DNA from 4 places in the Clostridium sp. LIBA-8841 genome. Region 4 is predicted to be linked to each of the others. Evidence: riboswitches for the same ligand, from Rfam matches in the RefSeq annotation. Region 4 holds a riboswitch; each other region holds the start of a gene.
What was found. Region 4 has a riboswitch for thiamine pyrophosphate ahead of thiS (sulfur carrier protein ThiS). Riboswitches for the same ligand answer to the same signal wherever they lie in the genome.

Region 1: another riboswitch for thiamine pyrophosphate. It lies ahead of thiD (bifunctional hydroxymethylpyrimidine kinase/phosphomethylpyrimidine kinase); the one in region 4 lies ahead of thiS (sulfur carrier protein ThiS).
Region 2: another riboswitch for thiamine pyrophosphate. It lies ahead of thiC (phosphomethylpyrimidine synthase ThiC); the one in region 4 lies ahead of thiS (sulfur carrier protein ThiS).
Region 3: another riboswitch for thiamine pyrophosphate. It lies ahead of thiT (energy-coupled thiamine transporter ThiT); the one in region 4 lies ahead of thiS (sulfur carrier protein ThiS).

The regions. Positions count from the first base shown of each region.
Region 1 is NZ_CM173488.1:2,283,520-2,291,722, reverse strand. Features, by position in the region: gene mglB (galactose/glucose ABC transporter substrate-binding protein MglB) at 1-776, opposite strand, end outside; gene AC2A4K_RS09915 (LacI family DNA-binding transcriptional regulator) at 1,003-2,016, shown strand; gene AC2A4K_RS09910 (patatin-like phospholipase family protein) at 2,205-3,074, opposite strand; TPP riboswitch at 3,195-3,304, shown strand; gene thiD (bifunctional hydroxymethylpyrimidine kinase/phosphomethylpyrimidine kinase) at 3,379-4,173, shown strand; gene thiM (hydroxyethylthiazole kinase) at 4,185-4,982, shown strand; gene thiE (thiamine phosphate synthase) at 4,975-5,598, shown strand; gene recQ (DNA helicase RecQ) at 5,804-7,582, shown strand; gene AC2A4K_RS09885 (PrkA family serine protein kinase) at 7,675-8,203, shown strand, end outside.
Region 2 is NZ_CM173488.1:974,467-982,669, forward strand. Features, by position in the region: gene AC2A4K_RS04130 (NERD domain-containing protein) at 1-837, shown strand, start outside; gene AC2A4K_RS04135 (hypothetical protein) at 936-1,127, opposite strand; gene AC2A4K_RS04140 (DUF4184 family protein) at 1,607-2,341, shown strand; gene AC2A4K_RS04145 (hypothetical protein) at 2,555-2,860, shown strand; gene AC2A4K_RS04150 (dUTP diphosphatase) at 3,160-3,810, shown strand; gene kduD (2-dehydro-3-deoxy-D-gluconate 5-dehydrogenase KduD) at 4,016-4,801, shown strand; TPP riboswitch at 4,945-5,049, shown strand; gene thiC (phosphomethylpyrimidine synthase ThiC) at 5,199-6,509, shown strand; gene AC2A4K_RS04165 (phosphoribosylformylglycinamidine synthase) at 6,749-8,203, shown strand, end outside.
Region 3 is NZ_CM173488.1:2,324,580-2,332,782, forward strand. Features, by position in the region: gene AC2A4K_RS10045 (histidinol-phosphatase) at 1-633, shown strand, start outside; gene AC2A4K_RS10050 (sodium-dependent transporter) at 984-2,297, shown strand; gene AC2A4K_RS10055 (S8 family peptidase) at 2,378-4,216, shown strand; TPP riboswitch at 4,327-4,429, shown strand; gene thiT (energy-coupled thiamine transporter ThiT) at 4,520-5,215, shown strand; gene AC2A4K_RS10065 (pyridoxal phosphate-dependent aminotransferase) at 5,327-6,403, shown strand; gene cax (calcium/proton exchanger) at 6,546-7,592, opposite strand; gene AC2A4K_RS10075 (alkaline phosphatase family protein) at 7,971-8,203, opposite strand, start outside.
Region 4 is NZ_CM173488.1:2,632,926-2,641,128, forward strand. Features, by position in the region: gene thiH (2-iminoacetate synthase ThiH) at 1-970, opposite strand, end outside; gene AC2A4K_RS11355 (thiazole synthase) at 983-1,747, opposite strand; gene thiF (sulfur carrier protein ThiS adenylyltransferase ThiF) at 1,925-2,740, opposite strand; gene thiS (sulfur carrier protein ThiS) at 2,827-3,021, opposite strand; TPP riboswitch at 3,145-3,248, opposite strand; gene AC2A4K_RS11370 (MFS transporter) at 3,295-4,995, opposite strand; gene AC2A4K_RS11375 (RelA/SpoT domain-containing protein) at 5,264-6,070, opposite strand; gene AC2A4K_RS11380 (DUF6483 family protein) at 6,123-6,422, opposite strand; gene msrB (peptide-methionine (R)-S-oxide reductase MsrB) at 6,439-6,882, opposite strand; gene AC2A4K_RS11390 (alpha/beta hydrolase family protein) at 6,918-7,565, opposite strand; gene AC2A4K_RS11395 (siderophore ABC transporter substrate-binding protein) at 7,677-8,203, opposite strand, start outside.

The DNA of each region.
Region 1 (8,203 bases), 350 kb from region 4:
TCAAGAGAAGAAATAGCACCTAAAGCCATTCCATCGTTGTTACAAATTACAACTTCGATATCGTCACCATATTTAGAAACCCAAGCATCCATTTTTTCAGTTGCTTTAGTTGAGTCCCACATAGCTGTATCCATTGCTAATTCTTCAGTTTCTATACCAGCTTCATTTATAGTTTGTATAGAAAATTTAGTACGTGCTTCTGCATCAGGATGTCCTGGTTCTCCTTTTAGCATTACATATTGAATTTTTCCATCTCCGTTTTTATCCCATGAAGGATTAGCTTTCCAACCTTCTGTTATTACTTCCCCTTGAATTATTCCAGACTCCTCAGAAGTTGTACCTACATACCAAGCTTTATCATAGCTTTGCATAGCAGTCTCATCAGGTTCTTTGTTAAAGAATACTACTGGTAAATCATCTGCTTTAGCTTTGTCTATTACAGTAGGAGCTGACTTAGGATCAACTAAGTTTATTGCAAGTATGTTAACTCCTTTAGCTATCATAGTATCTATTTGCTCCATTTGCTTAGCTTGGTTGTTTTGAGAATCATTCATTAATAATTCTGCTTTTCCATCAGCAAGCTTTTCTATATTTCTACGTTGGTATGACATAAAGTTATCTTCGAAGCTGTAGATTGTAGCTCCTATCTTTAAGGAATCGTTTTCTTTGGCTCCATCACTAGATGATCCAGTAGAACCTGAACCTCCACCACAACCAACTAAAGTACCCATAGTTAAAGCTGAAATTAAAATTAATGCTAAACCTTTCTTTTTCATAAAAATCCTCCCTATATTTACCCTAAATTTTTAAAGTTATTGTAATTTAATACAATATTACCATATATAGGAATAAAAGGAAAGAGTTTTTTATGGAAAAAATAATGAAAAAAAGTAATTTTTTTAGTAAATATATTTATTAAATTTATATATTATGTGAAATAAATATTAGAAAATTTTACTAAAAGAATATATAATAGACTTAAGAAAGTTAAGGAGTGATGATGTGGCTACAATTAAAGATATTGCAAAAGGTGCTGGAGTTTCAATAGCTACTGTATCTAGAGTTTTAAACTTAGATGAAACACTTAATGTGTCTGAAGAAACAAGAAAAAAAGTAATGGAAATAGCTGAGGAATTAAATTATTTAACAGTAAAAGAGAGAAAAAATAAAATTAAAAACTATACTATAGGAATAGTCTATTGGTACACAGAAATACAAGAGTTAAATGATCCATATTTTCTTTCAATAAGAATGGCCGTTGAAAAGAAATGTAGTGAAGAAAAAATTAAGTTTAAACCTATAGATTTTCAAAAGATTATTAATGAAGGTACTAAAGAATATACAGATTTAGATGGTATCTTAGCTATTGGAATATTTGGAGAAAAGGAAATAGAATTAATGGAGAAACTATCTAAAAATATAGTTTTTGTAGATTCTTCTCCAGAAGAGTGGAAGTATGATTCTGTTGTGGTGGATTTTAAGTACGGAGTTAAAATAGCTTTAGAATATTTGACTTCTTTAGGTCATAAGAAAATTGGATATTTAGGTGGAGAATCTATTATTCATAATAGCAATGAATCCTTAAGAAAAATAAATTATAGAGAAAAAACTTTTAAGGAATATATGGAAGATATAAAAGGATATAAGGAGGAGTGGGTTTTAAAGGGACGGTTTTTACCTGAGGATGGTTATGAGCTTATGAAAAAAGTTTTAAAAGAAAAGAATTTGCCCACGGCTTTCTTTATTGCAAGTGATCCTATGGCCATAGGAGCTTATAAAGCTATATCTGAGGCTGGACTTAAAATACCAGAGGATATAAGCATAGTTGGCTTTGATGATATATGTACGGCTAAGTTCTTAAATCCTTCACTAACAACCATAAAGGTGTACACAGAATATATGGGGAATGTTGCAGTAGATACACTTTTAGAGAGAATGAGGACAGGAAGAGAGATGTCTAAAAAAATAGTTTTACCTGTTAAGCTTATTGTAAGAGATAGTTGTAGAAAACTTTAAAAAATAATTTAAGTTTTTAACTAAAAGAGACTATATCAGAACTTAAAATAATAGAACTTATAGATTATATGAAGAAGATAGTTATAAATTTTTTAGAAAACTGAGTAATTTTCAGAATATATCCATAAGTTCTACTTTAAGTTAAGTCTGACATAGTCTTTTTTATTTAAATCTAAATTAAGTAAAAATTAGTATTCACCTAAGACAGAATCTATTGTAAAAAATAAAGCTTTAATTTTTTCTAAGTTTTTTATGCAGGCGTTATAACCGGCATTATAAGCTTTTTCTAATTTACAGACATCTTTTTCAAAGCTTTCAATTGATTCTTCTTCAGAAGGTCTGATTATTAATGCTTTTCCATCCCTTTCTAATTCTTCACAAAACTTTACTGTATCATTATATTTAATATGTCTTGTTAAAAAAGAATCCTTTAATTTAGGATATTTACGTCCAACTATTTTAGATGCTAATTTATTACTTTTCCCTAAAGTTTTTTTATAGTTCTTAGGACGAGTAAGAATAATTAAATGCTTTTCGTTCCCATCTTCTAAGGCCTTTTTTATTGGGATTGGATCTAAAAGTCCTCCATCATAATACTCGTTTCCATTGATTTTTATTGATGGGAAAAGTAATGGAATTGCACAGGTGGCTCTTAAGGCCATATATTTTTCATCCTTAATTTTGCCATCTAAGTATTCTGTTTTCCCTGTGTTAGCATTAGTGACTCCAATTAAAACTTTTCCCTTATAATTTGAAAGTGCATTAAAATCATAAGGGAAGAGTTTGTTTGCTAATTCATCAAAGACAAAATCTAAACCAAAAATGCTTCTACATTTAAAAAAGTTAGAAACACCTAAATAGCGTTTGTCATTTCTATATTTTTTTAATATTTCAATATTTCTTCCTTTTTGATTAGAAAAATAGGAAAAACCATTAGTTATTCCTGCTGATACTCCAATGCAATATGGAAAGATTATATTGTTATCAAGAAGAGCATCCATAACCCCTGCACTGAAAATAGGACGTAAAGTTCCTCCTTCTAAAACTAAACTAACCATAAAAATATCCTCCTAAAATTGATATATTTAAAATTATAATCCTTAACTTAAAAAATATCAAAAAAAGACATGTTGAAAAAGAAGAATGAGTATGGTATCATTTGGATTAGAAAATATCATAAAAATAGCTAGGGGGGCCAGTAGTGTCTGGCTGAGATTAGAAATTAAATTTCTTGACCCTTTAACCTGATCTGGTTAATACCAGCGTAGGGAAGCCTGAGACAAGTATATTTTAATTGATTTTAAAGCATATATAGCCTTTGGGCTATATATGCTTTTTTATTTTAAAAAAGGAGAGAAAAATATGACTAAATTATTTAATGCATTAACGATTGCAGGATCTGATAGTTCTGGAGGAGCGGGAATACAGGCTGATATAAAATCATTCTCTGCCAATGGAGTATATGGAATGAGCATAATAACTGCCATAACTGCTCAAAGTACTCAAGGAGTTTTTGGAATAATGGATGTTACTCCTGAAATTATAGAAAAACAAATAGATGTTATTTTTGATGATATAGAAGTTGATGCTATAAAGATAGGTATGGTGTCTAAGATTGAATCAATAGAAGCAATAAGTAATGCTTTAGGAAGAGTAGAAAACTTGCCACAAATAGTTTTAGACCCTGTTATGATTTCAAAAAGTGGATTTAAGCTTTTATCAGATGATGCAAAAAATACTTTAATAGATAAATTAATACCACTAGCTACTTTAATAACTCCAAATTTACCAGAAGCGGAAGAGTTATTAGGTAGAGAAATAATTACAATAGAAGATATGAAAAAGGCTGCTATTGATATTAAAAAAATGGGAGCTAAAAATGTCTTAATTAAAGGAGGACATTTAGAGGGAGAAGCTACAGATCTTCTGTATGATGGCGAAAACTTTATTCTTTTTGAACAAGATAGAATAAATACAAAACATACTCATGGAACAGGATGTACTTTATCATCAGCTATTACAGCTAATTTATCAAAGGGAATGAATATACCTGATGCAGTTAAAAGTGGAAAAGAATATATTACAGGAGCTATAAAAAATGGCTTTAAACTTGGAAAAGGTGTTGGGCCAACACATCATTTCTATAAATTTTATTAGGAGGAATAATAATGGGAATTTTAAAAAGAGAAAATCCTTTAATACACATGATAACAAACTACGTTACAGTTAATGACTTAGCTCAAGTAACTATTAACTATGGTGGATTGCCTCTTATGGCTACACATCATGAGGAGCTAGAAGAAATAACAGGAATGGCTAATGGATTATTAGTTAATATAGGAACTTTAGAACCTTATCAAATGGAATCATCAATGACTTCTATGAGAATAGCAAGAGAAAAAGGAATTCCTTCTGTTTTAGATCCAGTAGGTGTACAAGCTTCTAAGCTTAGAAAAGATTTTGCAAAAAGGTTGATATTAGAGGGAGAACCTTCACTTGTAAAGGGAAATTTAGCTGAAATAAAAACTCTTATAGGAGAAACATCAAAGTCAATAGGAATAGATTCTTTTAATGATACCTTAAGTGAAAATACAAAAAATAAAATAAAAGAATATGCAAAGGAAAGAAATTTAATAATAGTTGTTTCTGGTGTATGTGATTTCATAACTAATGGGAAGGATGGAGCCATTGTTAAAAATGGAACTTATAAAATGAGCAAAATAACAGGAACAGGATGTATGCTAGGAGCCTTATTAACCATAGCTTTAAGTTTTTATGATGATAAAGCTTTAAGATTTAAAGAAGTTGTTAAAGCAGTAGCAGCATGGGGGATATGCGGAGAAATAGCTGAGGAAAGATTAGGAGAAAAAGAGGGGATAATGACTTTTAAACATAATCTTCTAGATGAGCTTTCAATGATTAGTGATGAAGTAATAAAAGAAAGAGAGAAGGTTTATTATGAGTAATTCATACTGTAAAAAATTATACTTAGTAACTGACTATAGGATTCCTTTTAATGAACTTTTAGAAAAGACTAAGGAAGCCTTAATTGGAGGAGTATCTATTGTTCAATATAGAGCGAAGAATAAAGACACTAAGGAAATGTGTAAAGAAGCTAAGGCTTTAAAAAAACTTTGCAATGACTTTGGAGCAATTTTTTTAGTAAATGATAGAATTGATGTGGCATTAGCAGTAAAAGCTCATGGTGTTCATATAGGACAAGATGATATGGATGTGTCTATAGCAAGAGAAATAATGCCAAAGGATGCTATTATAGGTGTTACAGTTCACAATAAAGAAGAGGCCTTAAAAGCAATAGAAGATGGAGCTGATAACTTAGGAGTTGGGGCTTTATTTTCAACCAATAGCAAAGATGATGCAATCTTAATGACATTAGAAACTTTAAGAGAAATAAGAGAAGTTTCTTCTATACCTCTATATGGTATTGGAGGTATAACTCCTTATAATTTAAGTCAGGATATTTTAGAGAATTTAGAAGGGGTTGCAGTTATATCAGCATTATTAAATAGCGAAGATATAATTGAGAAGAGCAAAGAGTTTTTAAAGGTGCTTAGTAGATAGGAAAACTTGAATATTAAAATAAAAATATGAAATAATCAAAAGAGGTTCTTTAATTTTAGAGCCTCTTTTTCTTGAGTTTTATTTTAGGTGAATGTTGATTTTTGTTTAGAGTTTATTTTATAGTATAATATTCATAATTAAGAATTTATTTTGATGGTAAAATTTAATCTAATAAGTTAGATTTAGTAAGGATTTTAGGAAAAAAATGAGAAAAGCATTTGAAATATTAAATAATATTTTTGGATATAAAGAGTTTAGAAAAGGGCAACAAGAAGTAATTGAGAAGATTTTAAGTGGGATGGATGTATTTTGTATATTACCTACTGGAGGTGGAAAATCTTTATGCTATGAAATACCTGCTTATATTTTGAGTGGAGTAACTTTAGTTGTTTCTCCATTAATATCCCTAATGAAGGATCAAGTTGATAATTTAAATTCTTTAGGGATTAAGGCAGCATATATAAGTGGTGGAAATGATTTTGAAGAAGTTAAAAGGATAATGGGAAGTTTTATAAAAGGTGAAATAAAACTTCTTTATGTTTCACCAGAGCGTTTAGAAAATAAGTATTTTTTAGAAAATATAGAAAAAGCTAATATTATTCAAGTAGTAGTAGATGAGGCACATTGTGTTTCAATGTGGGGGCATGATTTTAGAAAAAGTTATAGCAAAATAAAACCCTTTATAAATAAATTAAGAAAAAGGCCAATTGTTACAGCATTTACAGCAACAGCAACAGAAATGGTTATGAAAGATTCCATAGAACTATTAGGTCTTAAAGACCCTTTTGTTTATAAGGGAAGTTTCACTAGGGATAATTTAGAAATAAATATCTTAAAAGAAGTAGATAAATTAGAGAGTATAAGTGAGATTATAAGTGAGCATGAAGAAGAGTCAGGAATAATATATTGTTCTACTAAAAATGAGGTTGAAGAACTTTATAAAAATATGATTTATAGAGGTAAAAGCGTAGGTAAGTATCATGGCTCTTTAAAGAATAAGGAAAAGAATTATTATCAAGAGGAATTTTTAAATGATAATTTTAAGGTTATGATTGCTACAAATGCTTTTGGAATGGGAATAGATAAGCCTGATGTTAAGTTTATAATACATTCAACTTTCCCAAAGAGTATAGAAAATTATTATCAAGAAATAGGTCGTGGAGGAAGAGATGGAAGTTTAGCTAAGTGTTATCTTCTCTATTCAGAACAGGATATACGTCTTATGGACTATTTAATAAGTTCAACTACAGAAATATCAAGAAGGACTATAGAACTTAAGAAATTAGAGCAAATAATAGAGTTTTGTAACTTTGACAAATGCCTTAGAAAATATATTTTAGACTACTTTGGGGAAGAAAATTCAATAAAGTATTGCAATAACTGTACTAATTGTTTAAAAAACAATGATTTTGTAGATATGACCTTAGAGGCTCAAAAAATATTATCTTGCATTTATAGAACTAAAGAGGCTTTTGGAGAAAGTGTTCTAATAGATATTTTAAGAGGTGTTCATGGACCAAAAATTGAAAAATATAAGCTGTATGAACTCTCTACCTTTGGAATAATGAAGGAATATACCAATAAGTACATAAAGGACATAATAAATGAGCTTTTAGCTATTAGTGCTTTAGAAAGAAAAGAAGGAACATATTCCATGTTAAAGTTAAATAGAAGATCTATAGGGATATTAAAGGGAGAAGAAAAGGTGTTTTTAGATATCAATAAAAACGAAGAAAGTGTATGTAAGGACTTAGAACTTTTCAAGAGACTTCGTATTTTAAGAAAAGATATATCAAGAAGAGAGGGAATTAAGCCATATATAGTTTTTACTGATTCCATGATTATGGATATAATAAATAAAAATCCTAAAAGCAAAGAGGCTTTAAAAAATATTAGGGGTTTTGGAGAGCAAAAAATAACAAAATATGGCTCTTTTATTATTACAACCTTAAAAGATTATGAGAAGTATAAAAAGAGAAATTAGTTTAACTAATTTCTTTTTTTTTATTTTATATAAATATTTTGTCATAGAACATAATGTATGGTGAATATATTTAGGGTAAAGGAGGGATTACAATGGATTTTAAAGAGTTTATAAAAAGTGATAGGGAAAAACATAATAAGCAGAAATTTAAAGGAACATTTATCGATTATTTAGAAATTGTAAAAAATAATCCTGACGTTGCAAAACTTTCTCATAAGAGGATTTATGATTTGATCGTAGATAAAGGATTTGAGATATTACGCCCAGAGGAAAATACAAAGATAAAGAAGATATACGGAAATGAGAAAATAAAGAAATATAATTTCTTTAAAGAAGATTTTTATGGTATAGATACAGTTATTATGAAATTAATGAATTATTTTCATTCAGCATCAATGAAAGGAGAGGAAGCTAGACAGGTATTGTATTTAGTAGGACCTGTTGGTGCAGGTAAATCTTCATTAGTTGAAGCTATTAAAAAATCTTTAGAAACAGCACCACCAGTATATGTTTTAGATGGATGTCCAATGCATGAGGAACCATTACATTTAATTCCTAAACACTTAAGAAAAGAATTTGAAGATATGTTAGGAGTTAAGATTGAAGGAGACTTATGTCCAG
Region 2 (8,203 bases), 1.7 Mb from region 4:
CAAATGGATTATGTCCTAATAACTAAAAGTTTTATTTTAGTTCTAGAAACTAAAAAATTAACTGGAGATATAAGTATAAATGAATCAGGAGAGTTTATAAGATACTTTAAAAATAAAACAGGAAAAGTTTATAAAAAAGAGGGAATATATAGTCCAGTAGCACAAAATGAAAGACATGTTAGAATATTAACTGAATACTTAAAGAAAAATAAAATAATTAAAAAAGTGCCAGTTTATTCATGTGTAGTTATTGCAAATTCAAAAAGTGTTATAAATAAATATAAGGCGCCAAAAGAAATAAAATCTCAAATAATAAAATATGATCAGTTAACATCTTTTATAAATTCAAAACTTCAGTATCATAAAAAATTAAAGGATGGTATAAATTTTGATGAGCTTATGTATTCAATAGGAAACTTTCTAGTTGAAAACAATAAACCTATTAAGTTTGATTATTATAAAAAATATTCTTTAAGTGAAGTTGATTTTATTGAAAAAGAAGGTTTAGAAGAAAAATTAGAAAGTAATAATAAAAATCAATTTATTAAGGAGTATCTTGAAGAAGATGATGATTATTTTAAAAAAGAAAATAATTTAAAAAGCAAAGATATAATCGAACATAACAATAACGAGGAATTAAAAAATAAGCTTAAGAAAGTTAGAATTTCCTTTGCAATAAAAGAAAAATTACCAGCATATTATATTTTTAATGATGAAACACTAGAAGATATTTTGAATAAAATGCCAAAAACTAAGGAGGAACTTTTAAAAGTTAGGGGCTTTGGTAAAGTAAAAGTTAATAAATATGGTGAAGAAATTATAGGCGTTTTAAATTAAGGCTCTGTTTTAAACTAATGTTATACATAAACTAAAGGGAGTCCATTGGACTGCCTTTAAATCTTTTTAACAGGTAATTTGATTGGAATGTAAAGTAACTAATATTCATAGATATCAGCGTTACACTTATCACATGTACCGTTATTACGCTTATATTCCTCTTCTGATATTTCAGTTTCGCAAGTGTCACAGGCGAATATTTCGTCTCCTTTATATTCAAAGTTCCTTAGGAATTGCTCATTATTTTCCTCTTCATCATATTGATAATATGATTTTATTTTATTTAACATCTTAATTCCACCTTTCTAAATTTTAGTTTTAATGCTTCGGATTATCATCATATTTTTCACTTAAGTATATCATAAATTTTCATGTTAAAATATTATTTAGTCTTTCGTTACATAATACCCATGTTCTTTACTTATAACCTATTTTCAGAGAGGTATCACATATTAAGATTCATTTAAAACATAGTCTAAATTAAAAATGAAATTGACTAGAGAAAAAGAATTGATTCTGTTACCTTCTAATGTTATATTTTTCTTTTTAATGATTTAATCAAAGGAATTAGTATATAGAATTTGATTTTTTATAATTATAATAGCTATAGATATTATTATGTGTTTAGGAAGAAGGAGGCAGTTTTAAAATAAGTATAAAAACAATTCAATTGGATATTAATAGATTGAAAGCAAATTATTAATCATTTTTAGGACACTCTTTATGTGTTATAATAGGATAACATTTAACATATGAGGGGGGACTAGGTATGCCTTTTACGCTGGCACATCCAGCAGCTGTGCTTTGCTTGAAAAATAAGAGATTTAATTTTACAGCTTTAGTTTTAGGGAGTATGGCACCTGATTTTTTATACTTTTTAAATTTTAGACCTTATGGTAATTTAGGACATGAGATTTTAGGCTTTTTTATATTAAATTTACCCCTATGTATTTTATTAGCTTATTTTTTTCAAAATTTTATAAAGAGCCCATTAATAAGTCATTTACCAAGACCATTTGATGGATGGTATGGATACTTGAGAACAGAACAATTTGGTTTACATTCTTGGAAAGAGGGGCTTGTTTTTATATATTCAGCTTTATTAGGAATGGTAACTCATATAATATGGGATGCTTTTACTCATAAAACAGGTTTTTTTGTTGAACATATTTCTTTTCTTCAAAAAAAGGTGTTAACTTTAGGAGATTATAATGTTTATGGATATAGTTTATTACAACATGGAAGCACTTTAATTGGAATAATTATAGTTTTATGGTTTCTTTATGAAATTAGAGATAATAGAAATAGAATTTTATGGGGGCATAAAAGTTTTAAGGAAAAATTAATTTATGATTTAATAGTGATTTGTGTTACTGTGCTAGTTTTATTTTTAAGTTATGTAGTCTTTAAATATTTCAATATGAGTTATGGAATAGGCAATTTAGTAATAGCAATTATAAATGGAATTTTCATCGGGATTATTATTGCTACATTTAAAAATTAAATTATATATCATTTATTATTAAAAAAGTTAAGTAGATATAAGAACTTTAATCTATTTAACTTTTTATTATTTTATATAAAAATTGAGTATTCAACTAAAAAATAAATTAGATATTTAATTAGTTATTTAATTTTTAATCATAGTAGAGTTCACTTAAAGTTGTGTTAAATGGTATAATATAGCTATTAAAGATCAATTGAAAGGAACGAGAGTATGGATAAAATTCTTTTAATACAAAACATATTAGAAGCATTGGTATTTGTTGTGTCAGCAATTTTTTTTGCAGTTATATATGGATTTATTGATAAAAAATATAAATTATCAGACAAAATTTTTGGAGCTTTTAAAATGAATCCTAAGAGAGAATGGATTGTTCATGTTATTATAGCTCTTATATTGATTGTAGTTGTTTATTACTTAGGAGCCTATGTATTTAAAATATCTGGATTAATAATTATTGGTATAATAGGAGCGATTGCTGGAATTGGTATCTATAATTCAAATAGAAATAATTTTTAAAATTAAATATTACAAGATAGAAGAGCAGAATTAATTTAAAGTCTGTTCTCTTTTATTTTGTATATTAAGATGAAAGTAATAAAAAATACTATTTTTATTCACTTAAGATAAAGTATATATTTAAAAATTTATAGTTAATTATGAATTAATATAAGTAAAATGTTGCAAATGTAAGCTAAAGGAAAATATATTAATAAAATGTTAATAAAAAGCCTCTGCTTTGAGAATTTAAAGAATTTAAGTGTTTGTGAATATATAGAAAGTAAAATATACTTTTACTAAAGATGGAGGTGAGTTTAATGGCTGGTGAACAAAGAATTAGAGATGTTTATATTGAATATCAAAATGGTGGAGAGACTCCTAAATATGAGACACCATTAGCCGCTGGAGCAGATGTTTTTGCAGCTAAAGATATGGTTATAAGACCTTTTGAAAAAGTGGCAATTCCATTAGATTTAAAGTTTGCAATTCCTGATAATATGGAACTTCAAATTAGAGCTAGAAGTGGACTTTCTTTAAGAACAAATCTGAAAATTTCAAACTCAATAGGAACTATTGATGCTGATTCAGTTAGCAATATATCAGTAATTTTAGAGAATAATTATAATATAGCTAATCTTCCTTATGAAATAGCTAATGATATAAGTATATTAGATGACTTAAAAAATAATTATACAGAGGTAAGATTAAGTGAATATTTAGAGTCGAAAGGACATGATTTAAGTTCTTATGAAGAAGAAGGAAAGAGAGCTTATAAAAAGTTATTAAAAACATATATTTATTTAGATAAGAATGGAAATCCATATGGAAGTATATATATAAAAAAAGGAAATAGAATTGCCCAAATGGTTTTAGCTAAATATTATAAGGCTAACTTTATAGAAACTGATGATGTTTCAAAATTCAAAAGTGTAAATAGAGGTGGCGGATTTGGTCACACAGGTTTCTAAATATTTTTGATTAATTTGTAGATAAGATTTAAATTATAATATATTAAAAAGACGGAATATAAGAAAGTTTTAGAATGAGATAACAACTTATTCTAAAGCTTTTTTATTTTATTAATTTTAATTATATTCACAAGAAGTTGAAAATGTTTTCTGTAAGAGGTAGTATAAAATATGAATAAGTTTTAAAACTTTCAAAGGGGTTGAGATTGTGAATAGTTTAAGTGATTTTTCAATGGATTATTTTTCATTACATGGAAAGGTAGCTATGGTTACTGGTGGAAATAAAGGTATAGGACAGGCTATTTCTGTTGCTTTAGCAAAGGCTGGAGCGGATTTGTGTATAGTGGTTCATAGTGAAAAAGATTTAGATGAAACAAGAAAATTAATAGAAAAAGAAAGAAGAAGGGTTGAATTTATTCAAGCTGATTTAGAAGAGAAAACTGATGTTATAAAAGTTATTGAAGAGAGTAAAAAGCTTTTTGGGAAAATAGATATTTTAGTTAATAATGCAGGTACCATAAAAAGAAATAGTTTATTTGAATATACTGATGAAGATTGGCAATTCGTCTTAGATGTTAACTTAAATAGTGTTTATTATTTAAGTAAAGAGATAGCAAAAACTATGGTAAAAAATAGACATGGTAAAATAATAAATATAGCTTCAATGCTTTCATTCCAAGGAGGTAAATATGTTCCAGCTTATACTGCAAGTAAGCATGCAGTAGCAGGACTAACAAAATCCTTTGCTAATGAACTAGCTGAATTTGGAGTAAATGTAAATGCTATTGCACCAGGCTATATAAAAACGGCTAATACAGAAGAATTAACTTTAAATGCTAGTAGAAATTCAGAGATATTATCAAGGATACCAGCAGGTAGATGGGGAGAGCCTTTTGATTTGATGGGAGCTGTAATATTCTTAGCAAGTAGAGCATCAGATTATATGGATGGACATATTTTAGCTGTTGATGGAGGATGGTTAGCTAGATAAGTGACTTGCAAAAAGTTGATGATGAAACCTATAATAAGTTTAAACAATTACTAAATTTTAGTGCATAATTACTTGTTTTTATAAATTTACTTGAAATTATAAAATTTTAATAGTATAATTTAGAAAAAAAGTAAATATTTAATCGTAAGTGCTAGGGGTGCATTTTATATGCTGAGAGGATAATAGCTATCTAACCCTTAAAACCTGATGTAGTTAGTACTACCGTAGGGAAGCATAAACTGTTGTTTATTTATATTTATGCTAAAAATTTGTATAAGTATATCTATATAAGTGTTTATTAAGCTTGCCTTATGGCAAGCTTTTATTTTTTATAAAAAACTAGGATCCTATATTAATTTAACTGCGCAGTTAAAAAATTAAAATAAGGAGAACTAATATGAATTACACAACTCAAATGGATGCTGCTAAAAGAGGCATAATAACAAAGGAAATGCAAGTGGTTGCAGAAAAAGAAGGTATTAATGTTCAAACTTTAATGAATTTAATGGCTGAGGGAAAAGTTGTAATACCAGCTAATAAAAAACATAAGAGCATAAGTGCAGAAGGTGTTGGACAAGGGTTAAGAACTAAAATAAATGTTAATCTAGGAATTTCAAAGGATTATGCCAATATAGAATTAGAGTTAGAAAAGGTTAAAAAAGCCATAGAAATGAATGCAGAATCCATAATGGATTTAAGTAACTATGGTAAAACTTATGATTTTAGGAAAAGACTTGTTGAGATATCTACAGCTATGATAGGAACTGTACCAATGTATGATGTAGTTGGGTTCTATGATAAAGAACTTAAGGATATAACTATTGATGAATTTTTTGAGGTTGTAGAGAAACATGCAAAAGATGGAGTAGATTTTGTTACTATACATGCTGGATTAAATAGAGAAGCAGTTGAAACTTTTAGAAGAAATAAAAGATTGACTAATATAGTTTCTAGAGGAGGATCTCTCCTTTTTGCATGGATGGAATTAAATAATAGAGAAAACCCTTTCTATGAATATTTTGATAGATTATTAGATATATGTGAAAAGTATGATTTAACCTTAAGTTTAGGTGATGCTTGTAGACCTGGTTCAATAGCTGATTCAACTGATGCTATACAAATAAAAGAGTTAATTACTCTTGGAGAGTTGACAAAAAGAGCTTGGGAAAGAAATATTCAAGTAATAATAGAGGGACCTGGGCATATGGCAATGAATGAAATAGAAGCTAATGTTTTATTAGAGAAAAAATTATGCCATGGAGCACCATTTTATGTTTTAGGCCCAATAGTAACTGATATAGCACCAGGGTATGATCATATAACGAGTTCCATAGGAGGAGCTATGGCAGCTTCTTATGGAGCAGATTTTCTTTGCTATGTAACACCAGCAGAACATTTAAGACTTCCTAATTTAGAAGATGTAAGGGAGGGAATAGTTGCTTCAAAGATAGCAGCACATGCGGCAGATATAGCAAAAGGAATCCTAGGAGTAAGAGAGAGGGATAATAAAATGAGTGAGGCTAGGAAAAGATTAGATTGGGATGAGATGTTTTCTTTAGCCATAGACAGTGAAAAAGCAATTAGGTATAGAAAAGAATCGAATCCTGAACATAAAGATAGTTGTACAATGTGTGGGAAAATGTGTTCTATAAGAAATATGAATAAGATTCTAGAGGGAAAAGATATAAATCTTTTAAGAGAAGATTAAAAATATTGGAGATATATTAAAAGGAAGATTATTCTAAACTTTTAATATATCTCTATTTTTATGATTAAATACGAATTATTTTGGAATATAAATGATAAAAAGATGATTAAATATATTAAAAACCGAACGTTTAAATAAATTTAATTATTGACAATACGTATTTATAATGATATTCTCTATTTAACGAATGATTAATATTTAATCATAAATAATGTTCGTGTTTTGAATGGGGGATTAAAATGTCTGGTATTAGAATGGTATTTGTAGAAAAAAAGGCTGGTTTTAATGTTGAAAGTCAGATATTACTTAAAGATTTTAAAGATAACTTAAGAGTCGAAGCTTTAGAGGATATAAGAGTTTTAAATAAGTACATACTAGGAAATATGGAAGAAGAGCAGTATATAAGGACTGTAAATACTATTTTGTCAGAAGCTCCAGTAGATAGAGTTTATGAAGAAAATTTTGAAATAGGACAAGATGAAAATGCTTTTGGTGTTGAATATTTACCAGGACAGTATGATCAAAGAGCTGATTCAGCTTCAGAGTGTATAATGCTTCTTACTGAGGAAGCAAAAGTTCCTGTTAAATCATCAAAAATCATTGTTTTAAAAGGTGATTTAAATGATGAAGAGATAGATAGGATAAAAGCTTATTATATTAATCCTGTTGATTCAAGAGAAGTAGATCCATTATCAAAAGTTTTAGAAGATAACTTAGATGAACCTAAGGGCGTTGAAGTTTTAAATGGATTTTTGAATCTAACTGAGGAGGAACTTAAAAACTTTCATATAGAAAATTCTTTAGCTATGAGTTTAGAAGATTTAAAAATGATAAGAGATTATTTTAAATCAGAAGATAGAAATCCAACAATAACTGAGATTAAAGTTATTGATACTTATTGGTCAGATCATTGTAGACATACAACTTTTGAAACAATAATTAGAGATGTTGAAATAGAAGAAGGTCAATATTCAGAACCTATTAAAAAAGCTTATGAAGATTATAGAAATTCAAGAGCGTATGTTTATGAAGATAAGTTAGAGACTAGAGATATTAAATTAATGGATTTAGCTACTATAGCAATGAAAGAACTAAGAAAAAGAGGAAAACTTGATGACTTAGATGTTTCAGATGAAATAAATGCTTGTTCTATAAACATAGAGATAGAAACAAATAATGGAACTGAAAAATATCTTTTAATGTTTAAAAATGAGACACATAATCACCCAACGGAAATAGAGCCTTTTGGAGGCGCGGCAACTTGTTTAGGAGGAGCTATTAGAGATCCACTTTCAGGAAGAAGTTATGTCTACCAAGCTATGAGAGTTACAGGCGCAGCAGATCCAACAGCTGGAATTGAAGAAACTTTAAAGGGAAAGTTACCTCAAAGAAAAATAACCTTAGGAGCTGCACATGGATATAGTTCATATGGAAATCAAATTGGACTTGCAACAGGACAAGTAGCAGAGATTTATCATCCAAATTATGCTGCTAAGAGAATGGAAGTTGGAGCAGTAATAGCAGCTGCACCAAAAGAGAATGTTGTAAGACTTGAACCTTCAAAGGGAGATATTGTAATACTTCTTGGAGGAAGAACAGGAAGAGATGGTATTGGAGGAGCCACTGGTTCTTCAAAGGAACATACAGAGGAATCAATAAATCAATGTGGAGCAGAGGTTCAAAAGGGGAATGCT
Region 3 (8,203 bases), 310 kb from region 4:
GGACTTAGAATGAATTTCAATGAACTTGAAGAATATCAATCTACTTTAGAAAGTCTTAAAGAAAAATTTCAAGATTCTATTGATATTAAAATAGGTTTAGAGATAGAATATTTATTTTCTGATGATTTTTACTATAATTATTTGAAAAACGAGTTAAAATTCGACTATTTAGCCTTAGGACAACACTTATTTTTAAATAGTAATGGTGAGTTAAAAAATACATATTCTCTACAAAGCACAAAGGATTATTTAGAATATGCTGAAAGTATTTGTCTTGGTATAAAAAGTGGATATTTTTCCTTCGTAGCTCACCCTGATTTAATGTTTATAAATGATTTTCCTTGGGATGAAAATTGTGATAAAGCCTGCGATTTAATTATAAATACAGCAAAAGAATACGATTTTATATTAGAATTTAATGCAAATGGTCTTAGAAGGGGTTTAAAAAAATATTGTGATGGGAAAAGATACCCTTACCCTTATGAAAAGTTTTGGAATAAGGTTTCTTCAAAAAAAGTTAAAACCTTAATCAACTCTGATTGTCATAGTCCTAAAGAACTTTGGGACAGTATTATGGAAGAGGCTTATGAACTAGCAGAAAAACTAAAATTAAATATTGTTTATGATATTTAAAAATAAAATTCCTTGCATTTTATTTTTTTTAGTTATATAATCAGTTTAAATTTATTTTTAGGAGAAATTGTTATGAATATTACAAACTTAATAAAAGCAAAACTAAATAACTTTTATTATTGCTATTATAGATAGTTTGTATTTATGATTGAATATATGTGGTCATAGATACAAACTCCAAAGAAAATTTTGGATTGTATCTATGATGGCTTAGTTTTCGTTAATAAAGATAGGTCACATAGGTAAGACTATATGACCTTATAAAAGTGTTTTGATACCATAGGTCATATAGTTTAGCTATATGACCTATTTTTTTATATTTATATATAAAAATTTAGGAGGTATTCAAAATGAAAGAACGTGAAAATTTTACTGGAAAGTTTGGATTTGTAATATCCTGTGTTGGTGCTGCACTTGGTCTCGGTAACATATGGCTATTTTCTTACAGACTAGGGCAATATGGAGGTGCTGCCTTTTTAATTCCATACTTCTTATTTGTTTTTATACTTGGAACTACAGGTCTTATGACAGAATTTGCATTTGGTAGAAAGTTTAAAGCTGGTTCATACACTGGTATAGTTGAATCTTTTAAAAGTAAATCATTAAAGGGAGGAAAATTCTTTGGAATGCTCCCACCTATAGGATTGATTGGAGTTTTTATATTTTACTCTATAGTTATAGGTTGGATTCTTAAATACTTTTTCTTAAGTTTAACTGGCTCTATTAATAATATTGATACTACTACTTACTTTAGTAACTTTGCTGGAACACCTAGTACAATATTTTGGTTTGCTTTAGCTATAATTTTAACTTTAATAATAGTTTCCTTAGGAGTAGGCCGTGGTATAGAAAAATTAAATAAAATAATTATGCCACTACTTCTTTTAATTTTTATAATTTTAACCATAAGATCTTTAACATTGCCAGGTTCTTTTGAAGGCGTTAAATATTTATTAGTTCCAAGATGGGAAAACTTATTTAAAATAGATACTTGGGTAATGGCTCTTGGACAAGCCTTTTTCACAGTTTCACTTAATGGATGTGGTATGGTCGTTTATGGTAGTTACATAAACGATAAATTTGATATTCCATCATCTGCAATCCAAACTGCTATATTTGATACTTTGGCTGCTCTTTTAGCATCCTTTATGATTATGCCAGCAGTATTTGCATATGGATTAAATCCATCATCAGGTCCATCTTTATTATTTATAACTCTACCAAAGGTATTTCAAGGTATGAATTTTGGCTCATTAATAAGCACATTATTTTTCCTTAGTGTAATATTTGCAGCTATTTCATCCTCTGTAAATATGTTAGAAGGTCCTGTTGAAGCTTTCATGGCACACTTTAAATCAAAAAGGGTAAAAACTTCAATTATAATTTCAGTACTTTGTTTCCTATGTGGAATACCTCTATCTTTAAATATGAGTATGTTTGATAGCTTTTCAAACCTTATTACAATAATAATTTCTCCTCTTTGTGCTTTATTAGTAGCTGTTGTATTCTATTATATTATTGGGGGCAAAAGTGTATTATTAGAAATCAATAAAGGAGCACATAAACCTCTTGGAAGTTGGTTCATTCCATTAGGTAAATATATATTTATTTTAGTTACTATACTAGTAATAATACTTGGAGTAATATACGGTGGAATAGGTTAAGTTTTTCTTTTAAAAAACAATAGAACTTAAAGACAGCTATAGAATAATATAAATATTATTAATATAAATTAGGAGTCTTTATGAAACAAAGCTTTTATAATAATCCAGATTTCATAAATTTGCTTGTAGAATATTTTGGTGATATTCAATCCGAAATAGAAAACATCCCCAACGCAAGTATTTATATTATAGATGAAAAAATTGCAATACTCTCTTTAAAAGAAAGTGATTTAGAAAACTTATTAAAAAAAATTCAACCTTTTATTCTTGCAGAATTAGGAACACTTTATACTTTAGAGAACACGTCCCCAGTTGAGGCTTCTTCTGCAATAACTTTTCACAGAAATCCTTATTTAACACTAACTGGAACTGATGTAATCATAGGAATGGTTGATACTGGAATTGATTACTTAAATAATGAATTTCTTCTGGAAGATGATACTACTAGAATTCTTTATTTATGGGACCAAACAATTGATACTGGAAAAGTTCCAGATAATATGCTTCATGGTAGTGAATATTCAAAAGAAGATATAAATAGAGCTATAACTCTCTTTAAAGAAGGAGGAGACCCATATACAATAGTTCCCTCAAGAGATGAAATTGGTCATGGCACAAAAATGGCATCCATAGCTGGTGGAAGAGGTCGCAATAGAGATTTTATAGGTGCTGCACCTAATTGCGATTTCATTATAGTTAAATTAGAACAAGCCTCTAAAAATTATGCCAACTTATTTTTTCCTCAAAACGATATACCAATGTATAGTAATACCGATATTATATTGGCTGTAAAATATTTATATGAAAAATCTATAAAGCTTCAAAAACCAATAGTGATATATATAGGGTTAGGAGGAAATCTAGGACCCCATTCCGGTGAAAGCAATTTAGAAAGATATATAAATAGAATTTCTACTAAAAGAGGCATAATAGTAGTTAGCTCAAGTGGTAATCAAGGAAACACAGATACTCATACCTCTAATATAATTCCTGGTACTGGCCTTGATAGCGTAATTGAAATAAGCGTTGGAAAAGAGCAAAAAGGACTAGTTTTACAAATTTATGGTAAAAAACCCGATAAATTCACTTTAAGCATAACTTCACCTTCTGGAGAATCAATAAAAAACATAACGGTATTTGATACCAAATTAGGTTTATTTGGATTATTTTATAAAATTAAATTTATATATGAAGGAACTTCAATGGAAGTAGCTTATGATTCTCCTGATGAATTTACAGGAGATGAATCCATCTTAATCCGTGCAGATAATATAGCAGAAGGTATTTGGAAATTTACTCTTACTGGCGAATATATAGTTTATGGCAAATACAATGCTTGGTTACTTCAAAGAGAATTGTTAGCTCCAGACACTAAGTTTTTAGCACCAACTAAGGAAACTACCTTAACAGAACCTGGAACATGTACAAATATAATCTGTACGGCCTATTATGACCAAAATAATAATGCTTTAGTATCTAGTTCTGGCCAAGGCTTTACAAGAAATGATATAATTCAACCTATTATAGCAGCTGGTGGAATTAATGCCATAGCAACAAAGCCTGGTGGTGGAGCTTCTCTAGTCTCTGGTGGAAGTGTAGCTGCTGCTGTTACTGCTGGATGCTGTGCTATCCTCCTTCAATGGAGTATTGTAGATGGTAATAACCCAACAATGTACGCTCCAAAACTTCAAACTTATTTAATTAGAGGAGCTAGAAAAAGACCAAATGATATATATCCTAACCGAAATCTAGGGTATGGTATTTTAGATGTAGTTGGAACCGTAAATAGTCTGAGACTAGGTTCTTTCGGTAGAGGTTATTCACCAAACAGAAATCTTAATGAAGATCTTTTAAGTAAAAATGATGATTCAACAGAAACCTTTAATGTGAATAATTTATTCATAAGAATTCCAAAGTAAATTTTTTGTTTGCTTTTTAATATTTCTTAACCTAAGGTAAACTTTTTGTTTACTTTTTAATATTTCTTGACCTAAGAATAATTAGCGTATAAAATAAACTTAGAATTATTTTCATGTGCTAGGGGTGCCTTTAGGCTGAGAGATGATAATTATCATTAACCCTCAACACCTGATCTGGTTAATTCCAGCGTAGGGAAGCGTTTAGGGCTGTATTTAAACCGGATCTATGTTTAGATTCGGTTTTTTTATTTACATTCTTTAGACTCTCTAAGCACACTTAAAGTTTAAGGAGGGGTTTAAACTATGATGTCATTTTCACAAATAATAAATGACTTTATACAAAGTTTTTCATCAATTAATTTAGGAGGAAATTTAAAGGAGATTTTAACTAATCCACTAACAATACTCACTTTAATTGGATTCCTAATAATATTAGTTTTACTTATAAAAGCTAAAGATATAAAATTTGATGCTAAAATGCTTACAACTATAGGGATTGCTTTAGCTCTTACAGCTGTATTAAACATGCTAAAGATATATAAATTTCCTCAAGGCGGAGGAATTACATTAGGTAGTATGATTCCTATAATACTTATTGCTTATGCTTATGGTCCATTAGTTGGAATGCTTACTGGATTTTTATTCGGTATAATTTCCTTATTCATAGATCCATATATACTTCATCCTGTTCAAGTGTTATTTGATTATCCTTTACCATATATGGCTTTAGGAGTAGCAGGATTCTTTAAAAATCATAGAATTTTTGGAGCCACAGTTGCAATATTCCTAAAATTTGTAGCACACTTTATTTCTGGAGTTGTTTTCTTTGGAACATTTGCTCCTGAAGGAATGTCTCCAATTCTATATTCATTTTTAATAAATGGTTCTTTAATAGGTATTGATGGTTTAATCTGTATAGTAATATTAAGCGTTCTACCTATTAATAGACTTATTAAAGCCATACAATCTAAAAGCATAACAAGCAAATATGCAGCTTAAAATAAAAAAGGTCTAGATTTTTATAAAAATCTAGACCTTTTTATTTTTTTCTTAAAGAATTATACTATAATTATAAAATAAAAAGTTAAATCAACTTAGGAGGTACTACTTATGAGTATTAATCATGGAGCTAATTTATTTGATTTATCAAGTAAGTTAGGCTTAAATAAAACAGATATTAAAGACTTTAGTTCAAATATAAATCCCTTTGGCGCATCTAAAAAAGCTAAAAATGCTATTCTAGAAAACATTGATATGGTTTCTATGTACCCTGATCCTAAATATACGGCTTTAAAAGAAGCTATTTCAGAATACTGTAATTGTAAAAAAGAAAATATTATAGTGGGAAGTGGTGCTACAGAATTAATCTCTTCTTTTATAAGCATTATTAATCCTAAAAAAGCATTGTTACTCTCCCCTTCCTATTCAGAATATGAAAGTGAACTTGAAAAAATAAATTGTGAAATAGTTAAGTTTTTCTCAAAAGAAGAAGACGACTTTAAAATAGATGTACATAAATTAATAAATTCTATAAATTCTTCAAATTATGACTTAGTTATAATCTGTAACCCTAATAATCCTACAGGTTTTGCTTTTTCAAAAGATGAAATTTCTTCTTTACTAAAAAATACTTCTACTATATTTATGGTAGATGAAACATATGTTGAGTTTACAGAACCTGAAATATATTCTTCTACTCCTCTTGTAGATAACTTTTCTAATCTTTTTGTAATTAGAGGGACTTCTAAGTTTTTCTCAACACCTGGAATAAGATTGGGCTATGGACTTATTTCTAATAAAAAAATAAAAGAAGAAATGCTTGAAAAGCTTGATTTATGGAATATAAATATTTTTGCCACAACAATGGGAGAAATTATGTTTAAAGATAAGGAATACATAACTTCAAATACTTCTAAGTTAAAAGAAGAGAGAGACTTCCTATTTAAAGAACTAAGTTCCATAGAAGATTTAAAAGTTTATGAAAGCTACAGTAATTTTATTCTTTGCAAAATTACTTCTAAAAAGCTTACTGCCACAGAGCTTTACAATAAGCTTTTAGAAAAAGGGTTAATAATAAGAAACTGTTCTTCTTTTGAAGGATTAAACGAATATTTCTTTAGAGTGTGCGTATTAAAACCTGAAGATAATAAGCTTCTTATAGAAAATCTTAAAAATTTATTTTTATAATTTTATTAAAATGAAGAAGATGTTGTATCGAAATAACTTTTAATACAACATCTTCTCTCTTAAAATTAGACTATAATATATAAAGTCATCCTTTTTAAACATAGCCTAAAAGTAACTCATTTTATATAATTATCCTTTTAATTTAAACAATCATAAACATAGCTGCTATTATTAAATAAACTGCTAAGAGTTGAACACCTTCAAGCCAGTTAGATTCTCCATCACTGACAACTCTATTAGCTATAAATACAGAAACGATTAATGCAACTAATTCAAAAGCATTAAATATTATGCTCATAGGTTTAAATATAAGACTTAAAAATATTAATACTGGAGCTACAAATAAAATAACTTGTAAACTTGAACCTATAGCTATTTCAACTGCAACATCCATTTTATTTTTCATTGCCATTATAATTGCTGTACTATGTTCAGCAGCATTTCCTATTATAGGTATTAAAATTATACCTACAAAAAGTTCGCTTAATCCAAGACTTTCTGTCATTGGCTCTACTGCTCCTACTAAAAATTCACTTTCTATAGCTATTATTACTGTAGCTACAATAAGTACTGTTATGGCTTTTTTTAATGACCATTTAGCTTCCCCTTCTTCCTCATCCTGCTCTACAGCATAAATATCTTTATGAGTGAAAAATGAGAATATTAAACTTAATATGTATATAGCAAACATTACTACAGCAACTATTACACTTATGCTTTCATATTTTGTGTTTAAAAATTCTGGTTTTATTGTGTGCATAAATATAGCAGGAATAGTTAATCCAATAACAGCAAATAATAGCATACTTGAACTAGTCTCCATTACTTTTTTATTAAAACTTTGAGTTTTATACTTTAATCCTCCTGCTAACATACTAGCACCTAATACTAATAATATGTTCCCTATTACAGATCCTGCAATAGAAGCCTTAACAACATCGAATAATCCATCCTTTAAAGCAAAAAATGATATTATAAGCTCTGTAGCATTTCCAAAAGTAGCATTTAAAAAACCTCCTAATTTAGGGCCTGTATAAAATGATATCTCCTCAGTAGCCTCTCCCATAAGTCCTGCTAAAGGGACTATTGCTAAAGCAGATAATATAAACATAAGTGTTGGTGAAAAGTGCATAAACTCTCCTATAATACTTATAGGAATAAATATTAAAAACCACTTTAGTATTTTCATGTTTTGTCCTCCTAATATTAATAATAATTTTTACCAAAAACAATTATATCATTTTTGTTAATCAAATTAATAGTTTATTATCAATTTATTCGTTTAATATATTTAAAATACTAAAGCAAAAGTTCCGTAAAATATTATATATGTACTAAATTCTATACTTATCTTTGTAAATTAATTTAATTTTTATTATAAAAATCCTTATTTTTCTTTAAAATAAAAAAAACGCTATTATAAGCGTTCTTTTAATTAACTACATATCTACATTATGAAATAATTTTTGGCAATAATTTTTCTACTATTTTAAAATATCATAATTTTGCGACAATTTCAACAATTTTATTTAATTAATTATTTTCTCCAAGTTATAAAAAAAAATTCTTAAATATCCAATATTCTTTCTTCAATTACTCCATCTGCATTTTTAAAGTCAAAACCCAATATTTTCCCTAAGGTAGGACCATGATTTATTAACTTACCTTTCTCTAAAACTACCCCTGATTTTACTCCTCTTCCAAAGGCTAAGAAGAAAGTTTCATAATTCTTTTTCTTAGGTGAATATCCATGAACCGCTTTATAGGTATGTTTATTGTGTATATTCTTAGTATCTTCAA
Region 4 (8,203 bases):
CAGCAGTAGAAACTCCAGCACTCATTTTACTTACTCCTAAAGGAATTAAATTCTTTCTAAAATTCTTCTCTTCTCTAGTCGAAATATTTATTCCCCCTTGGGGATCAAACAGCTTATAAGCTAAGAGTATTTGAACTAGTTCCCTATCATTAACTTCATTTAACTTTTTAAGCCCCCCTTCACAGGGTCTTATTCTTGGCAATGAATAACTTATGTCTATATAAGGATACTTATCTCTTAAATATCTTCCATGCATCGCTGTAAAGAAGGCATCAACTCTAAAATCAGCTAATCCTAATAATGCACCTATACTAATACTTCTCATTCCAGCCTTAGCTCCTCTCTCTGGAGCCTCTAACCTAAATTTATAGTTTTTCTTTGGTCCTGCTACATGAACCTTATCATATGTCTTTTCATCGTATGTCTCTTGATATACAGTAAGCCCTTCTGCGCCAGCTTCTACTGCTCTTTTATATCCTTCTTCTGTCATTGGATATATTTCAAGAGTTATAGACGGAAATTTCTCCTTTAAAGTTCTAATACTATCTTCTATATAATTTACTGGAGTATGATATTCACTTTCCCCAGTTAATATTAAAATGTGTTTAAAACCATCCTTTGAAATAGCTTCTCCCTCTTTTTCTATCTCTTCTTGGTTCAACTTCTTTCTACATATTTTATTTTCTACATTATACCCACAATATGAACATTTATTTATACAATAATTTGAGATATACATTGGTGTATATAGTAATATAGTTCTTCCAAAATATTTTAAAGAAAGTTCTCTTCCTTCTTGAGCCATTTCTTCTAAAACTTCTTCTCCTATTGGAGATATTAAATTAAGTAAATCCTCTGGGCTCTTATTTCTTTCATAAATACTTCTTAATACGTCCTCCCTTTTTACGGAATCAAAGTATCCATAAAAATCAAACTCTCTATATTTTTCTACTACATCATAAAAACTCAATTCAATCATCTCCTAATCTAAGAATCCAGTAAGTGGAGATGAAGCATTTCCAAATTTTGATTCTCTTCCCATTTTAGATTCATAGGCTAATCTGCCACCCTCTACTGCCATTTTAAAAGCTCTTGCCATATTTATAGGATTTTTAGAAGATGCTATGGCAGTATTAACTAAACATGCCGCCGCTCCCATTTCCATAGCCTCCATGGCTTGGGATGGTTTTCCTATTCCGGCATCAACTATAATAGGAATATCTAGTTCATCTATCATTATTTGAATTAGTTCCTTAGTTTTCAAACCTCTATTGCTTCCTATTGGGGCTCCCAGTGGCATTACAGCTGCTGCTCCTGCCTCTATTAACCTTCTACCTGCATAAAGATCTGGACACATATAAGGAAGTACAATAAAGCCTTCATCAGCCAATACTTTAGTTGCCTTTATAGTTTCTTCATTATCAGGAAGTAAATATTTAGAGTCTGATATAACTTCTATTTTTATCCAATTTCCACACCCCATAGCTCTTGCTATTCTAGCTATTCTAATAGCCTCCTCTGCATTAGTAGCTCCAGAAGTATTAGGTAATAATATTACATCCTTTGGTATGTTTTGAAGAATATCCTCTTCCTTATTATCTAGATCCACTCTTCTTAATGCTAAAGTTATAACTTGAGATCCACTTCCCTCTAATACATCTTTTATTATCTCATTTGAAGGATATTTACCACTTCCAACAAAAAGTCTATTTTTTATTTCTACTCCACCTATTATTAACTTGTCCATAAAAATTCCCCTTTTCTACTCTTTTTTGTAAATTTTTCAAAATCATATATGAAATTGTTAGTTAATAAAACTTATAATTATCACTAAATATATTTATAAACTCTTTTTAATTGGTTCTGTTTTAGACTAATGTTGATTTCTAGAAATCAAACTTCACTTAAAATATAACCTTTTAGTTTAGTCTTTCTTAACAAATTCTATTTTATTAACAGCTATATCTATAACTAAATTAGCCATATGATTTGCACATATAGAAACTCTAGGAGCCATTAGTCCACATCCCTCTTTAGCTTCATTTACTAAATCTCCACAAATATAAAATTTATCTGTTATCTTCTTTGTTTTTATTAAGTTTGAATCATAAAAACCTGCCATTCCTGAAGATGAAATTAAGTATTTTTCTTTCATATTACTTAAAACATAGTTTGCTAATAAAGCTTTATAATCTGGATTATCAAAGGCCTCTATTATTATGTCAGCTTCTTTTAAAATCTCCATATTATCCTCAGAAAGTTTAATATTTAAATCTTCTATTTTTATAAAAGGATTTATTCTCATTAAATTTCTTTTTAATGCAGACACCTTAAACTCTCCAATATCGTCAATATAATATTGCTGTCTATTTAGATTAGAAGGTTCTACTATATCAAAATCTACTAATCTTATATTTCCAACACCTAGTCTTGCTAGAGAAATAGCAATGTTAGATCCAAGCCCCCCACATCCAGCTATTAAAACCTTAAGTTTTTTAAGTTTTTCATGAATACCTGGTGTATGTCTTGAGACCATTAATTCTTCTAATTCCTCTTTCTTAGGCTTAATTCCTTTTTTAATAAAAACAACTCTATCTCCATCTTTTAACTCTTTATCTTCTCCAAGTGGAAATCCATTTAAAACTATAACATCAGCATCATTTAATTCTTTATCCCTTAAAGAATAGACTGTACAATTTTCTTCAACCTCTTTCCACTTTTCATTAATCTTTATCTTCATAAAGGCTCCTTATATCTTTTTCTCTTTTTTCTCTCTTTTACTTTCAACCAACTTTTATTTTCTTAAACTTCTTAAATTCTTATTAATCAACCTCCACCAACAAATGCAATAATCTCAATTATATCTTCATGATTTAATAAAATCTCATCATAACTACAAGAGTTAATTATCTCTTTGTTAAGTTCCACAACCACTCTATTTCTATTTACATTTAAACTTTCTAATAAATCAGAAACTGTATTAAGGTTTTCTTTATTTAATTTCTTTCCATTAACAATCATATCTTCACCTCTTTCCCTTTAAATACCGCTTTATACCAACAAAAAAAGGTTTAGCAATATTGCTAAACCTTTTAAAATATATTTTCTAATTAATCATAATAATATTTTCTAATATGAAAAATCACAACTTAAAATATACTTCCCTACGTTGGTATTAACCAAATCAGGTTATTAGAGTTAGGATATTAAATCCCTCTCAGCCTTTTACAGCACCCCTAGCAATATCTTAAAATTTATTTGTTTTATTCATCATAACTCAAAAAACATTTTTTATCAATTAGTTTTTTCCACGCTTTCCATTTTTTTATTTTTCATATTTATTAATTGCTTATTTAACATAAGTGTTAAAATTAATCCAACTAAAGCTATCATAGCACATGTTAAGAATAATTTAGTATATCCTGTATTCATTACTTGTTGGAATGTAGTTTCTATAGCATTTTTAGCCCCATCTAAGCTTTGCATATATGATTTTTGAATCATATCTATATTTACATGAGGATTATTAGCAAACTTGTCACCTAATGATGCAAATTGTGATTGCACCATATCCTTTATAATGCTGAATATATTAGTAACACTTGCATTTCCCATTGAATTTGCAACGTGTGAAGATCCTCCACCATTTGCCATAATATTTGACATTCCATCTACATGAGGCATAACTTTTTGTAATGCATCTGGTACTCTTCTTCCAGCATCTGATATAAAGTTAATAAGTATGTTTGGTGATACTGCAATACCTATAGATTTAACTAATGATACTGCTGATTGTCCAACTGTAGCTTCATTATCAGGTACTAAGCTAAGCATTAAGTAGTTTATTGGTGTTCCCATAGAAAATCCTAAACCAAATCCCATAATAGCTAATCCTATTATTAAGTTAACCATACTTGGATGTTTAGTTGTTATATACCCTTGATAAAGGTTTCCTATTATAACTAAACTCATACCTATTATTAATACCTTTTTAACACCTATTTTATCAATAAATTTACCACCTAAAGGTGCTGCTATACCTACAAATACTGCAAATATTGTAACTATATATCCACCACTACCCATAGGTGTTCTTAATATATTTTCACTAAATTGAGGAATGAATACTGTTGCCATTAATCCACATCCTACAACGAAACTTAATATTAAAGTTATCGCTATTTCCTTATTAGTAAAGTAGGATAAGTTTATTACTGGATCTTCTGCTTTCTTTTCTACCCAAACTAATACAGGAATTGATATTACAAATATTAAAAGATATGGCCAAACATCTAATGATTTTATTGAGTCCATAAAATCGTAGAATTTTAAGTTTGTAGCTCCATACATTAAAGATAAAATTAATACAGTTAATACTCCTGAACCTAATATATCTAACTTCTTAACTCCTTGTGCAGAAGTATTCTCTTCTAATTTAGTTGCTAAAAGTAATATTATTATACTTATTGGAACATTTACTAAGAATAAAAATCCCCAGTTTTTATCACCAAAAATAGAAAGTATTCCTGAACCTAAAGTTGGTCCAATTACTGTTGCGATTCCATATACTCCACCAATCATTCCTAAAGCTGAACCTCTTTTTTCAACTGGGAATGATGTTCCTATATAAGCTGTAGCTATTGGCATTATTCCACCACCACCTATAGCTTCTATTACTCTTGCACATAATAAGAATCCATAACTATTTACATAATCTGATACTCCACATAATAAAGAACCTAGTCCAAATAAAGTTATTGAGACCATGTACACTTTTTTTCTTCCGAACTTATCAGAAAGTTTTCCCATGATAGGCATTGATACTGCATATGCTAAGGTATATATTGTTATAACCCAAACACTGGCATCCTGTGAAACCTTTAATCCATCAGCTATTATATCTCTTGCTGGTGATACAATTCCTGAATCAATAGCCCCCATGAATATTCCTAGTAAGAAGACAGCCATAGTGATTCCAACTGATTTCTTTTTCATAATCGTCACCCTTTCTTAAACTATAAACTTGTCCTTACTATGCCTTTTATTAATATTATTTTTTAAATATTATTAATAAAAAACACAGTGAACTACGTTCATATTACTCCTTAAAGTTTATAAAATCAAAGAGTAAATTTCCCCAAATTCTTCTAAAATCCCAAACAAACAGTTATATTCCTTAACTTTATTAATAATTAATTAATATTTTGTTCATATATAATTTTAAAATAAAGCTACCTTAATTATTCATCAAGGTAGCTTTCTATTATTTCATTTGTTCAATATTTTCTTTTAATTTTCTTATTTCTTCATCTTTTTCTCTTAACTTACTTTCATAGTAATTATCCTTATTATCTAAACTATTATTCAACATATTGATTAATGAAGCCATTTCATCTGCACTTCCTACAATTCTATTAAAAAGCAATAGATTTGATTTTAATATTTCAGGTATTTCATTATGAGAATATCTAAGCCTATGGTCAATTTCCCCATATCCCTCTTCAAAAATAGTTCTTACTTGAATCTCTGCAATAACCTTTTGATTTGTTGGATAACACTCCACAAGATAATGAACAGACCTATACCCTGATTGTCTTGATATAACTTCAATACCTAAATTATCAAATATAGTTCTGTCATCTCCATCTCTTATATTAGCTGTTATTTCAATTACATTCCATGTCTTTATTATAAAATCATGTATTGCCTTCCATTGATCTTTAAATATATGTAATACCCTTATACCTATCAAATCAGTTATTTCATTTTTATAATTTTCAACATTAAAATAAAAATGTTCACCATATTTTTCTTTTCTATCTTCTGTTTTTCTTATTATTTTTTCAATTAATCTTTCCGGATTTTTTATTCTTGATTTTACAGAATGAACATTTTCATTTGAACGTAATATATTCGCTATGAAATCTGCTTGATTCTCATAAGACTCTTCATATTTCACAAAGTCATAAAATATTTTTTGTAAATCTTCAAAATTAATATCATTCTTTTCTATGTATTCTTCTACATGAGGATATTTTTGGAGAAAACTTTCTTTATTTAAACTTCTCATAATTACCTCCCCTTATTTTAATTTAGTACTATATATTAAATCTCAATAATCCTTACTTTTTTATTAATTTCTTTAAATCTTCTAACCCCAAGGCTATTTCTTCCTTAGAAAAATTATATTGTTTAAGCTCTTCATCACTCTTTTTATCTAATAAGCTATACATCTTCTCTCCTATTTCATAAACTTCCATAGAAGGATTTTTCTCAGCCTCTCTAAAAAGCATATCTTCTGCTTCATCAATTTTTCCCTTAGATATTAATCCTCTTAAAGTTATCCAAAATATATCATCTTTTGAATAAGTATCAGCCAAAAGAAAATCATTTTCTCCATCTTTATTTAATAAAAATCCCATTTTAACACCTACTTTTCTATTTAAATATCTCTAAATATTCTTCATACCCTTTTTCTTTTAGTTCTTCCTTTGGAATAAATTTTAGTGAGGCTGAATTTATACAATATCTTAATCCACCTAACTCTTCTGGTCCATCACAAAATACATGTCCTAGATGAGAATCGCCTAATCTACTTCTAACTTCTGTTCTAATCATTCCATAGCTTTTATCTATCTTTTCCTTTATTATACTTCTATCTATTGGTTTTGAAAAAGCAGGCCATCCACATGAAGAAAAGAACTTGTCCTTAGAAGTGAATAAGGGTTCTCCAGTTGCTACATCAACATATATTCCTTCTCTATCAAAATCCCAATATTCATTTGTAAAAGGTCTTTCGGTTCCATTTTCTTGAGTAACATAGTACTCCTCATCTTTTAAAAGCTTCTTTAGTTCTTCTTTTTCTTTCTTTGCATATTTCAAAATAATCACTCCATTTAAAAATTTAATTTCATTACTTAAATTTTTTCAAGATAATTTTTTATAACTTTAATTATTAGTTCTAAGGCTCTAATACTTTCTAATACATTTCCTTTTATACACAGAGAATGTCCTGCATCTTCTATTTCTAAAACATTAAACTTTTCTTCTTTTATTTTCTCCAAATTATCTGAAGATATTAAAGCATCCTTAGTACCTGTTATTATTAAACTTTCTTTGTTTATGTTATCCTTAAAAGTTTCATTTATAGGAGTTAAATAAATATTTTTAACCTCTATATTATAAACCTTTTTAATTTCCTCACCTATTTTATTTTGTAATACTGTACCTAAACTTTTTCCTATAATAACTATATTTTTATATTTTCCTGTTCTAAATTCCAAAGCACTAAAAACAACATCTAAGCTTTCCAAGAATAATTCTCTAATGTCCTCTTCATCATGTCTATTGAAAGTTTCCCTACTAACTTGAAATCCATATTCTATTCCTAAACAATCATAATTTAAGTCTAGAACTAATTGTTTTGAATAATCCAGTATTGCTTTATCCAAGGTATATCCTAATCCAGGTAATAAGATAACCAAAGTTTCACTTTCATTGCAAATTAATTTATTATTGGTTCTACATTTCCACATAGATTGTTTCTCTATATTAAAACTCTTCACTTTTCGCACCTTCTTTTTAAATTCTATTATATAATTATATACGAAATTTTTTCAAGAAAGAAAAATGATGTTTTATTAAGTAAAACCTTAATAAAACATCACTCTCTTCTATTAAATGTCCTTTATTGAATTTTCCATTTCTGTTAACATTACATCTGTTGATTGTAATCCTGGCCCACCTAAGTACCAAGCCTTCGTATCTAAATAAACTATTTTCCCATTTTTATATGCATCTGTTCTTTGTACTAATTCATTTTCAATTATACCCTTAGCAGGTTCTTGCTTGCTACTTGCTACTATGCCCTTATCTATTACAAATAAATATCCAGGATTAATATTTGCTATATATTCATTAGAAACTGTTTGTCCATGATTTTCAGTTGTTATATTTTCATCTGCTTCCTTAAAGCCAAATTCTTTGTGAATAGTACTAAATCTTGAATCTTTACCAAAAGCACTTATTTCGCCATCATAAACCATTGTAATTAAAGCTTTTTCATCCATATTAGAAGTTTTTGCATTTATATTTTCTATTCTAGTATTTATATCTTTTATTTTATTATCCACAAAATCTTCCATACCGAAAACTATACCTAATGTCTTTGCATTATTTTCTAATGACTCAAAATGATTATTAC